DNA from 4 places in the Desulfosporosinus sp. BICA1-9 genome. Region 1 is predicted to be linked to each of the others. Evidence: riboswitches for the same ligand, from Rfam matches in the RefSeq annotation. Region 1 holds a riboswitch; each other region holds the start of a gene.
The links. A riboswitch is a leader RNA that binds a small molecule or an ion and turns the genes downstream of it on or off. The one in region 1 is predicted to bind cyclic di-AMP.
Positions count from the first base shown of each region.

Region 2: it holds a riboswitch for cyclic di-AMP, as region 1 does, so the genes downstream of both, JL57_RS07560 (C40 family peptidase) here and eam (glutamate 2,3-aminomutase) in region 1, are expected to answer to the same signal.
Region 3: it holds a riboswitch for cyclic di-AMP, as region 1 does, so the genes downstream of both, JL57_RS23400 (NlpC/P60 family protein) here and eam (glutamate 2,3-aminomutase) in region 1, are expected to answer to the same signal.
Region 4: it holds a riboswitch for cyclic di-AMP, as region 1 does, so the genes downstream of both, JL57_RS20425 (YopX family protein) here and eam (glutamate 2,3-aminomutase) in region 1, are expected to answer to the same signal.

Region 1 is NZ_JUEE01000182.1:51,630-54,763, reverse strand. It holds gene JL57_RS23080 (TIGR01212 family radical SAM protein) at 1-203, shown strand, start outside; gene eam (glutamate 2,3-aminomutase) at 476-1,723, opposite strand; cyclic di-AMP (ydaO/yuaA leader) riboswitch at 1,863-1,990, opposite strand; gene JL57_RS23070 (TrkA C-terminal domain-containing protein) at 2,130-2,732, shown strand; gene acpS (holo-ACP synthase) at 2,748-3,104, shown strand.
Region 2 is NZ_JUEE01000057.1:17,261-20,394, forward strand. It holds gene uvrC (excinuclease ABC subunit UvrC) at 1-187, shown strand, start outside; gene JL57_RS07560 (C40 family peptidase) at 441-1,193, opposite strand; cyclic di-AMP (ydaO/yuaA leader) riboswitch at 1,242-1,384, opposite strand; gene JL57_RS07565 (PFL family protein) at 1,636-3,003, opposite strand; gene JL57_RS07570 (ACT domain-containing protein) at 3,052-3,134, opposite strand, start outside.
Region 3 is NZ_JUEE01000188.1:20,134-23,267, forward strand. It holds gene JL57_RS23395 (prohibitin family protein) at 52-888, shown strand; cyclic di-AMP (ydaO/yuaA leader) riboswitch at 1,036-1,172, shown strand; gene JL57_RS23400 (NlpC/P60 family protein) at 1,175-2,578, shown strand; gene JL57_RS23405 (DUF401 family protein) at 3,012-3,134, opposite strand, start outside.
Region 4 is NZ_JUEE01000162.1:121-3,254, forward strand. It holds partial or broken gene JL57_RS20405 (hypothetical protein) at 1-218, shown strand, start outside; partial or broken gene JL57_RS20410 (sensor histidine kinase) at 269-538, opposite strand; gene JL57_RS20415 (hypothetical protein) at 854-1,384, shown strand; cyclic di-AMP (ydaO/yuaA leader) riboswitch at 1,525-1,662, shown strand; gene JL57_RS20425 (YopX family protein) at 1,869-2,231, shown strand; gene JL57_RS20430 (response regulator transcription factor) at 2,356-3,066, shown strand; gene JL57_RS20435 (HAMP domain-containing sensor histidine kinase) at 3,063-3,134, shown strand, end outside.

The DNA of each region.
Region 1 (3,134 bases):
TGTCGAAAGAGGAGTATGTTGCGCTGGTTGCCGATATTTTAGAGATTCTACCACCAGAGATGGTTATTCATCGCCTTACGGGAGACGGCCCACCCGATGATCTGATTGGACCTCTGTGGAGCCGTAAAAAATGGGAGGTTCTCAATGCTATCGATGCTGAGTTAGAACGGCGAGATTCATGGCAAGGAAAAAGGCAGGTATAAAAAAAATAGCGATCTCGAAAGATCGCCAGAAAGAGGAGAGTACATGAGATTATGGCCTCAGAGGAGGCCGTAAGGGCAAAGGTTGGTGGGAACCAAATGCTTTAGAGCTGCTCGAAGGTTTAGGGGTGGATGGGGTTATATTGAAGCTGGGAGCTAAGTTCAAATATCGTTTCAGATCTGAATTTGTATCCATAATCCGTTGAGTTATTTGGTCATTATTAAGACGTTCTGTCATGTTGCACAGCTCCTTTCAAGAGTGCGTTTTCTACTAATTATGGCGTCTCATACTGGATGTGCTTTCCTTCCCAAGTACGCAAAACAGCTTTGTTTTCATCGAGGGACACAAGGTATTGAGGAGAAATGGGTGTTTTGCCTCCACCTTTAGGGGCATTAATAATATATGTTGGCACAGCAAGTCCGGAGGTATGGCCACGTAACTGTTCCATAACTGCAATTCCGTCTTGGATTCTGGGAACGAAATGGCGGGTTCCTTTGACATTTTTAGCATGGAAGATATAGTAGGGGCGAACCCTGATTTTCAGCAATTCATGATTAAGTTTTTTCATAACCTCTGGCTGATGATTGATACCTTTGAGTAAAACCGCCTGATTCCCCAGGACCACACCGGCTGCAATCAGTTTATCGGCCGCATCTTTAGCGTCTTTTGTGACTTCTTTGGGGTGGTTGAACTGAGTATTAATGTAGATAGGAGGGTATTTTGCCAGGACTGTGCATAATTCATCCGTAATGCGCATGGGTAGGGTGACTGGAGCCCGCGTCCCAAGGCGCTTGATTTCTACGTGGGGGATAGCGTGGAGTTCTCCGAGAAGCCAATCTAAGGTTAGATCACTAAGTAGTAAGGCATCTCCTCCCGTCACTAAGACATCGCGGATTTCAGGGTTTGCCCGAATGTAGTCCAGTGCCTCTTTAAGCTGATGGCGCGGAGAATGGGTATCTGTTTCCCCAATATTTCGTCTGCGTTGACAATGTCGGCAGTACATAGCACACATGTTAGTGACGTTGATGATTAAACGATCTGGGTAACGTCGTGTTATGCTGGCAGCAGGGGATGTAATTGCCTCTCCCATGGGATCTTCTTCACCAAAATTATCAAAAAGTTCTGCCTGGGTGGGTAATCCTTGTAGCCGAATAGGATCAAAGGGATCAGTATCATCCATTAAACTCAGATAATAAGGAGATACAGCCCAGCGAAAGGTTTTCCCAACACGTTCAAGTTCAATGCGTTGCTCAGCTGTTAAGGGTAGTAACGAATCTAGGACATGGGAATCTGATATTCTGTGGGTCATTTGCCAATGCCAGTTTTCCCAGTCTTCAGGCGTTGCGCCGAAATAGCTTAGAATCTTTGCTCGACGAGTTTCGAACATTTCTGAACAAACGGATCCAGTCGGAATACTCTCCGATTGGGTTAAATATGGGGTAATCATTTGTTTAAGCTCTTCTGCTCGCTTCAGTGCGTATTGACGAAAGGCATCTGGACGGTTTTGTAGTTGAACGGACATTTATATCCCTCCTTGAAATTAGATTTCCGAATGGGTTCCTTAGTTTGGCCTGGGGGGATAACAGTTGGGTTCTTTTTTCAAACAAAAAAGAACCGATTATATATAACGGCTCCCAACGGTAATAACGCAGAATATCACGTTAAACGTGCTTCAACGCCTACGAGGTTAGCTGTCGGGTTCGAGCTGAAACATGCTCTACGCGTTTAGCGATTCACCCCAAGAATGGTTCCCCCGTTTTCCCTTTGGGAAATTCAGCAGTTTAATATAACATTTTTTTACTAACAACCTAATAATAGCATATAAGTTGTTACCCGTCAATAGCATGATGTCAGCTGATGTTGGCTATGTTATAATAGAATGAAATTCATTGGAAATTCGAACCAGGAAGTACGATAAGGGGTTGAACATATTGGACCATGCACGTTATCAAGAAATCGCCATTGACATAGCCCACGCCATTATGATGGGGGAGTACCATGAGGGAGTAAGGATACATGGCCGTTCTACTTTAGCAGGGCGGTATAATGTATCTCCAGAAACCATTCGTCGGGCCATCGCCGTTTTGCAAAATGTCGGTGTGGTGATGGTCAGTCAAGGCGTAGGAATTACGGTAACATCGAAAGCTATGGCTGAAAAATTTGTTAAATCCTTTGATCAAAAAGGAGAAATTCAGGTCTTTGTAGAAGATTTGAAAAAGCTGATGGATCAAAGGCGTGAAAATGACTTAAAGATTGAAAGTCATCTGAACAAGTTTTTAGGTTATTCAGATCGTTTAATGTCTCGTTGGATGGATATCGGAGAAGTAGAAATCGGAAAAAGCTCACCGGCCATTGGCAAGACCTTGAAAGAATTGAAAATCCGGGAGCGTACAGGAACCACCATTGTAGCGGTGGTTCGAGACGGCCTTGAGCAGTTTTCACCGGAGACAGGGTTTGTCCTTCGGGGAGAAGATGTCTTACTGGTAGCTGGCTCAGCTGAGGGTCAGCAAAAATTAAAGTTAATTCTATGATTTGGAGTAGGCACGATGTATCCAGGTATTGATATTATTGAAATAGAACGAGTCGTTCAGGCCTATAAGAGGCAACCTAAATTGTTTGAGCGTCTTTTCACAATCCAAGAGCGTGAGAACTTACTGGGAAAAGGCATCCAGAGTTATGCTGCTCGTTTTGCTGGCAAAGAGGCTATTCTAAAGACCTTAGGGACAGGGCTTAGCGGCTTATCTTGGCACGATATAGAAATCTTGAATGATTTAAGCGGAGAGCCTCTGGTCTATCTCAGTTCTAGAGCTATGAATCAAGTCAGAGCCAGGGGCGGGTCCCAAGTAAGGGTAAGCTTGACCCATAATCGAACCCAAGCGATGGCCTTTGCGATTTTAAGCTGAACGAAAAGCTAGGGGCAATTCATGGATCCC
Region 2 (3,134 bases), on a different contig from region 1:
AAATATGACACTTTCAGCACTTGACAACATTCCGGGTATCGGACCCAAACGCAAACAAAGCCTGTTACGGCACTTTCCATCCCTTGACGATATTCAACAAGCAGGTATCAATGAGCTTAAAGCTGCAGGATTACCACTGAATGCTGCCACTCTTATCTATGACTATTTTCGAAAGGAAGACTCCTAAGATGATTCTAAATTATCGAGTTGAACAATGCCGGAAATGTTACTGCAAGAGAACTCATCAATGTTCTGTGACGGATTCCTTTATTCAAAATCCTCTTTTTCCAAATGTTAAACCAGGTGGAGAATGTGCGAAATATCAGCCCATTCCTTGGTTACCTCGATTATAATCACAAGAATTCGTTTGACTAGAGCTCAACGAACAAAAAACAACAAGAACGTAAAGTTCCTGTTGTTTTTTGATTAAGTAGTTGCTTCTAGTTCACACGACGTGCACCTAGATAACGACCTGCATAATAACTATCACTAAGGCTTGTCGTAGTCACACCACTATTAGACGCATGGACAAAACTTCCACCGCCAATGTAAATACCCACATGGGAAGGACCCTTAGCGTAGGTGGTGAAAAACACTAAATCACCCGATTGAAGATTCTCGCGTTGCAGAGATGAGCCTTCATTAAATTGATCATAGGAACTTCTTGGCAATGAACTTCCTGAGCCCTTAAAAACATACTGCGTATATCCCGAACAATCAAACCCTTTAGTGCTTGAACCTCCAAAGACATAGGGAACGCCTTGTAGGCTTAGTGCATTATCAACAAGATTAGAACTCACAGATCGAGAAACCTGTTGTTTTGGGGCAGCTGCAATCTGAACGGGTTCGGGCTTGTTATTAGAGGATTTCGGAGCTTGAGCAGCAACCACTTGCACTGCTTGCTCTGGTTGCTCTGGTTTTCTAGGCTCCGTTAATTTTTGGGCAACTGTGACTGAAGCACTAGGAGCGGGAACTGATTTAACTGATTCAGAAGCAACTACTTCCTCAGCAGCAACTTTCACAGGACTAGCAATCCATTGCATTTGCTTGCGTACGACTTGAGTATAGGTCCCTTTTATTATGGACGTCGAAGCAGAAGTTACAAGCAAGGGCTTCGAGGGATCTATAGTTGTCGTTTTAATTTCTGTTGTAGCCAATGCAGGAATACTACTTGCTAAAAGCAAGCCAGCCAAAGTAACGCTTCCTAACCACCTAAACGTAGATGAGGAAACCAACAAGTTATATCCACCCTTCTTAGCTTACGAGGTTAGTTGACGGATTCGGGCAGTAGGTGTTAGCCCTACACGTGAAAGAGCCACGTGATTCACCCCAATGATAATCCCCCGCTCCAATGTCATACAACTGGATTCAGCTTTTACTATAAAATATACTATTCGAGACAAACCTAAAGATTCCTGCACGAATCTAAAGGAAATATCTACCTGTCCAATAGGAAATTGGCTAATCTCTATACTCGAACAAGTATCTTCGAGTATAGAGCGGCGTGATGGCGAAAAGCTGATCTAACGACTACAGTGTATCCCAAATACAGCAAGCCATACAATCCATTATTTACCTCGCCAAAACAGACAGGGGCTCTCGGTTGAGAAACCCTGTCTGTTTGAGAGACTTATTTTAATTGGTAAGGCTAATGATCGGTGCAGGAATACGACCTCCACGGTTGACAAACATGCTTGATGAAAAGGGATGGATAGCCATTACAGGTGCCCCACCGAGCAATCCTCCAAATTCTACTCGATCCCCTGCCTTTTTGCCTATCGCAGGAATCAAACGTACTGCAGTCGTTTTTTTATTAATCATCCCAATTGCTGCCTCATCCGCAATGATGGCCGCAATGGTCTCTGCAGTTACATCTCCTGGTAGGGCTATCATATCTAGACCGACTGAACAGACACAGGTCATCGCTTCCAACTTATCAAGAGTCAAGGCCCCTACTTCAACTGCTTCGACCATTCCCGCATCCTCTGAGACAGGGATAAACGCACCACTTAACCCACCCACGTGTGACGAAGCCATTGCTCCACCTTTTTTAACCGCATCATTAAGCAATGCCAAGGCTGCCGTTGTTCCATGAGTTCCGCAGCGTTCAAGACCCATGTTTTCAAGAATTTCTGCAACGCTGTCTCCAATTGCAGGGGTCGGTGCCAGAGAAAGATCGACAATTCCAAAGGGAACATTTAAGATCTTTGAAGCAGCCCGGCCTATCAACTCTCCCATGCGAGTGATTTTAAAGGCTGTTTGTTTAATTAAATTGGATAATTCACCGAAATCCGCTTCTGGGAATTCTTTAACTACCTTAGCCACAACACCAGGGCCACTTACACCTACATTAATAACACTTTCTGGTTCTCCTACACCATGGAAAGCCCCTGCCATGAAAGGATTATCCTCAGGAGCATTACAAAACACCACTAATTTTGCGGCAGCAAGACCATCTTTGTCCGCCGTAAGTTGAGCACATTTCAGAATCACATTACCCATTTTCAACACGGCATCCATGTTAATCCCAGCTTTAGTGGTTCCAATATTGACTGATGAGCAAACAAATTCTGTTTCACTAAGTGCTTGAGGTATGGCATCTATCAGTGCCAAATCTCCTGCAGTGAAGCCTTTTTGAACCAGCGCAGAAAAGCCTCCAATAAAATTAATCCCCGACTCGCGTGCGGCTCGATCTAATGCTTTAGCGATCCTTACCATCTCTTCGGTATTTAAGTGGGCAGCCGCGATCGCTATCGGTGTGACAGATACACGTTTATTAATAATAGGAATCCCATACCGTGCAGAAATTTGCTCACCTACTGCCACTAATTTTCCAGCATATTTTGTAATCTTATCATATACCTTAGTTTCCATCCGGCTAATTTCTTCTGAACCACAATCCAGAAGACTGATTCCCATCGTAATAGTTCGAATATCCAGATTCTCTTCATGGATCATTTTAATCGTTTGTTGGATTTCCTCTCGTGCAAACGTGATTGTCATGATTTCCCTCCACTATCCCATATCTAAAGTAACTTAGAGTCTCTTGAGTTAGATTCGATGCATGAACGTAAAAATATCTTCGTGTTGCACCTTCACTTGTAAGCCTTTATCGTTTCCCTCTTGATCTAGTG
Region 3 (3,134 bases), on a different contig from region 1:
GGGAAAAGCAGAAAATAATCTACTCGATATAAATGAGAGGAGGGCACCCAACTGGATTCTTCAAAGGTTGTCAATATGATTCCAAAACCTAAAATGAGTAAAAGCCTTATCACATCTGGCCTAGTGCTTCTAGTCCTTATTTTCTTGGGGCTAAATGCCTTTGTCATCGTGAATGCAGGTCAAAGAGGCATCGTTCTTCAATTAGGGGCAGTGAGCCCGATCGTTTTAACTGAAGGGATTCATTTTAAGATCCCCTTCATTCAAGACGTGATCCATGTTGATGTACGAGTCCAAAAATCTCAATCCGATCAAACGGCCGCTTCAAAAGACCTACAAATCGTTACCACAACTGTCGCAGTTAACTTTCACCTTGAGCCCAGTGCAGCGAATAAGCTGTATCAAAGTGTAGGTTTATCCTATGGAGATCGAATTGTAGATCCCGCCATCGGCGAAGCAGTAAAAGCGGTTACTGCCCAATACACTGCTGAGGAGCTGATCTCAAAACGTTCAGAAGTTAGTTCCAAGATCAAAGAGACACTGTCGTCAAAATTATCCACTTATTATATGATTCTTGATGAAATTAACATTACAGAATTCAAATTCAGTGAGGAGTTCAATAACGCAATCGAGCAAAAACAAATTGCTGAGCAGCGAGCTTTAAAAGCCAATCTTGATCTTCAGAGAATCGAAATTGAGGCTAAACAGAAAATCGAGCAAGCTAAAGCTGAAGCTGAATCGTTACGTCTCCAAAAACAAGAAGTCACCCCGGAACTTGTTAAGCTAAGAGAAATTGAAGCTCAAATTAAAGCCATTGAAAAATGGGATGGTAAACTTCCAAATGTTACTGGTGGCGCTGTTCCTTTTATCAATGTCAATGGCGCCCAGTGAACTCATTCACCCCATCAAATGAAACTCCCACTTACAAGAAGTGGGGGTTTTTTTAGTGTAAGATGAACTATTTTACCAAGTTTTACATAAAATTATTTAAAGGACATTTGCATATTTCGTCGAATAATTTATGATGTGCCGTAAAAAGGAAAAATAAGGCTGAATCTAGATTCATCTAGAGCGGGGGATATTTTTATGGGGTGAAACGCGCATTATACGCGTCGGGCTTACACCTTCTTGCCCGAATCCGTCAACTAACCTCGTAAGCTATGAAAGGTGAAAAACAATGCAACTCGATTTCAAACAATCTTTCCGTAACACTCTCCAAAAAATATCATGGAAATCACCGAAAGTCATCGGTGGTCTAGCAATTACAATTATCCTAACTGGAGGACTGACCAATTATCTTTCGACAACGACTTCTGCGGCTGTCGTAATGATTAACGGTCAAGAGATTGGCTTAGTTCGTGATGTTAATACGGGTAATAATCTGGTTGAAACGATTCTAGAAGAACATGGCAAGCCCTTCGGGCTGATTGCCAAAACCCATGACCAAATTACCTATGAAAAGGTTAGGGTAAATCGAACAGCCTATGATGACTCTGCTTTAAGCGAACAGACATTGGAAGATAAATTGGGATTTTATCTTGATGGTTATAAGTTAGAAGCAGATGGTTCTGTAATTGCAGTTTTACCCAGCAAAGAAGATTCCGATAAAGTTCTTAAAGACTATGAATCCTATTATGTTAAACCCAGTGAGGAAAATAAGGTCACTTCGGTTAGTTTTGCCGAAGAGGTTCATGTCGAAGAGACAGAGGTCCAACCAGATCAAATGATCCAAGTTGATCAAGCTTTTAAGAAGTTAGTTGATGGTAAAATAAGGACAAAGGATTATACTGTCCTAGCCAACGATTCTTGGTGGCTTATTGCGCGCAAAAATAATATGTTGACAGATGAAGTATTAGCCGGTAATCCAGGAGCAACTAAAGATACAAAGTTGCAACCCGGCCAAATTATTAAGCTTGTGGATTCAACACCCTATCTTACTGTCGTGAGTCAGGGAACCTATTCGGGTCCAGAGACAATCCCCTATGATGTCGTAACAAAATCTGATAACAGTTTAGGATACGGCAAAACAAAAGTCATTACTCAAGGTAGTAATGGCTCAAAATTAGTTACATATTCTTATGTGCAAAAGAATGGGATTGACGTTACTAAGCAGGTAGTCGATGAAAAAGTCATTCAAGCTCCTGTCAATCAAGTAATCGCTAAAGGCCCCAATAGTCGGCCTGTCACTGTCGCTTACGCAGCTTCTCGTGGAAGCGGTGGTTCTTCAAGCATCGTAGATTTCGCCCTTAGTTTGCAAGGGACGCCCTATGTTTTTGGCGGAACAACACGCAGTGGCTTTGACTGTTCAGGTTTTACCAAGTATGTCTTGGCAGGTGCTGGGATATCCCTCCCTCGTACATCGTTCAGCCAATTCGCTTCAGGAACTGCAGTGGGCAGAGATGGTCTTGTGCCCGGTGATTTAGTATTCTTTACAACCTATGCTAAGGGTGCATCACATGTGGGCATTTATACCGGAGGAGGACGTTTTGTTCATGCCAGTAACCCTAATAGTAATGTAAAAGTATCAAGCCTTAGTGATAGCTTTTACGCCTCCCGTTACCTCGGGGCACGCAGATATTAGAGATTGAATATGTACTAATACCGGTTACCACGTGGTAACCGGTATTAGTGTTAAGCGTTTTTTTCAAATGCTCGCCCCAAAAGTATAGCAATATAAAGATAAAGCCCTCTGTACCGTGAATTATTACGGCCCAAGAGGGCTTTTGAACACCCTAAATCACATTCGGATGGCAGTTTCACCAAATTTCTCGATGAATACAGGTTTCATCGTATCGGTCCGTAGCTTGTATAGTTTCGACAGGATATCCTAAGGAAATGATGCTAGATGGCACCATTGTCTCTTTATTTCAGACCTATTTCCTATTTCTCTTATAATCCGTTTCGATGAGCATGAATGGAATTAACGTAGTATTGTCAAGTTCCAAAAGAGCTTGAGATGCATCATCTAATGATTAGCGCAGCTTCCTTTGTCATTCTTCTATCAGTATGCCCTTTTATACAAAGTAAGTTACCATAACAATCATAAGGATGATGCCTTCGAGAAGCAGTACAGGGCGTAGCGACTTAAAGATGTCTCCTTTGAAGTATTCCCCCGTTACAATTAGGCAAAGATGCGC
Region 4 (3,134 bases), on a different contig from region 1:
ACGCGTCCATGAATGATCAAATGCAAAACATGCCGATAAATACTCAGATGCAAAATATGCCTATGAACACTCAAATGAATGACCAGATGAATAGTTCCCAACACACGCAAGGAATGACTGGAACGAATAAACCGAACAAACCGAACAATTCTAACGCTTCTCAACAGCCAGCCCAAAAATCAAGCGGCAACAATATGATGGGATCCATGGGAAGATAAGTCCTAAGAAGTGGCATAAATGGAAAAAGAAAAGTAGTGGCTGAGGAAATCTAATCCTCAACCACTACTTTTATCTCTATAGGAAGCTGGACGATGAATTCAGTCTCTTGTCCGACTTTACTCTGTACGCCGATCGTGCCTTGATGGAGGTCCGTAATCTGGCGGACCAGCGCCAGACCAATTCCGGTTCCCCCTGTCTCACGGGTCCGAGATTTGTCAGCACGGTAAAAACGCTCGAATATTAAAGGCAGGTCGTCTTCTGAGATGACTATACCTGTGTTTCTAATCTTAATTACGGCAAAATCCGGTGTTTTTGTAAGCATCGGCTATTACTTCGGAAACCGTTGGCATTCTTATGCCTTCAAATGTCTGTCTCTGGGATGATCTTTGTCTTGTAACATTTATTCACATTTTCGCAAAACAATTTCATAGTTTGGTAAATGCCATTTAATATGCCTCCAGTATAATTGGCTTCGAGAGGAGGAGTAGTTCAAATCTCCAGGGAGGAGGCGATAATCTATGCAAATTCTATAAAATGATTTAATGTTAGAAATTTACGAAGGTAGAATTGTGTTTTCTTGCGCTGAAACAACGAGAGTGTTCCTAAATCTTATTAAGCCAAGGAGGAAAGATTTATGTTTATAACAAAAGATAAATTAGCAAAGATTGCCTTAGGTTCTATGATGACATCAGTTATGACTTTCGCGACATTAATGCCTGTCAGTGCTCATGAATTACAGCCCAATGCAGACAGGAATGCCAGTATGTCCATGCAAAGGGGAGTTCAGGAGGGCCTATTACCCTTATCCAACTTAGGTATTCTGGATAAAGCTGCAGCGCAGATTATCCCCCTGATGGGTGGACAAGTCGCCATATCTGACGGCGATGAACAAGTGGCAAACAGCGAAACTGCTACTACCACAACGGACCATGGCCAGGTGATAAATTGCGGAACTACCACTCCAGTGGACGAAGAGGAAGCGGTAGAAAATGAAACCGCTGCGCCAGTGGAGGAAGAGGAAGCGGTAGAAAATGAAGCTGCTGCTCCTACGGACGAAGGACAAACGGTGAATAGAATGTACGCTAAGCTCCTCACCTCTTACGATAAATTGCTGAGCATTTACGACCATCTGTTAAGTATTTTTGGAACAGCTTTCACCCACTAATCGGATTACCATAATAACGATCTACCAATTCTTAACACCTAGCTAGCACAGGAAGTATATTCCTAGTGCCAAAGGGTTGACATATTCTTAACTAACAACTTATAATAATGATAGAGGTTGTCAGTCGTTCCGACTAAATAGTTAAAGACGCGCTGAGTTCAGCACAAGTGGAAACGGGGGACCCATCATTTTGGGGTGAATCCGGCTTTTGCCGGTAGGGCTGTCTCTTTAGCCCGAATCTGTCAGCTAACTTCGGAAGCGCTTCCCAGAGAGAAAAAATCTTCTGTAAAGGGTCCTACGTCTAGTTCAACGTGGGACCCTTTACGCATTATTGAGAGAAGGACAAACTATAAACCTCCGGAACGGTCTAGTGACGACTTACCAACCTCGCCTGACTCTTTTGAGATGAACCCCTTAAACGTCAATTATCCTTTCGTACAACTAATTGGAGATATTATGGAAGTTACAAAGGAGGTAACAAAAATTGAAGGAAATTAAATTTAGAGTTTGGGACAAGGTTAGGCAGAAAATATTTAAGCCACAAGCTATAACATTTGATACACAAACTCTGGTTCCATTTGCCGTAAGTGTGCCCGGTCGTTCGTGGGAACCAGCCGGAAAATTTGAATTGCTACAGTGGACCGGTTTGCATGATGCCAATGGAACTGATGTCTATGAAGGTGATTTTATTAAAATTTCATCTGCAATTTACAAAGTGATTTGGAATAAATCAACAGCGAGTTTCGACCTTGTTGAACCAGGAAGCTCTTTAAATCGAAATATCAGTGATGTTGGGATTGGTGATATAGTAGGAAATCAGTATCAAAATGCTGATCTCCTCCGGTAATAGCTCCGTGATAGTAAATGCCAATATAACCAGAATTATAGGCAATTAGTACAATTCAGAGGAAAGATCGGTACCATCCCATCAAATACATAGATGGAAAAGGATACCGCTGAGGGAGGGAGAAATGGCGTATTGTGGTAAAGTTTTGATAGTTGACGACGACCAAAACGTATTGGAACTGGTCACGTTATATGGTGAAAGGGAAGGTTTTAAAGTCATCGGGGTAAGCAACGGTGACTTGGTTCTAGCCGCATTCGATCGGGAAAATCCTGATGTGGTAATACTGGATATCATGCTTCCGGGTCAGGACGGGCTTACTCTATGTCGCAATTTAAGGGCGGTACGCATGGTTCCCATAATCATGCTTACAGCCAAGGGAGAGGAAGCAGATCGTGTTTTAGGACTGGAAATGGGAGCCGATGACTACGTTTCCAAACCTTTCAGTCCCCGGGAACTGGTAGCCAGAATCAAAGCGCTACTGCGCCGTACCCAACCTGTGGATGCAGCGACGAATTGGAAATTGAAATATCCCGGGCTGGAAATCTTCGCCGATTCCAGGACAGTTTTGATTGATAGTCAAGAAATAGAAGTCACTCCCAGAGAATACGATTTGCTCTATTACCTGGCCCAGAATCCTCGCCGGGTTTTCAGCAGAGAGGAGCTGCTGGCGGCTGTCTGGGGATATGATTTCTTCGGTGATGAGCGTACGATAGATGTCCACATTCGCAGGCTGAGGACCAAGCTGGCACCTTTGCCGTTTGAATACTTGACAACTGTATGGGGTGTGGGATACCAATTTACACCTCCTGCCAAAGGGGGAGAGACCACGCCGTGAATACTTATCTACAGCAGGGCAGGGAAAAACTTCAGTTGGTAATCCGTGCCCTACGTCGGTTCTGGCTT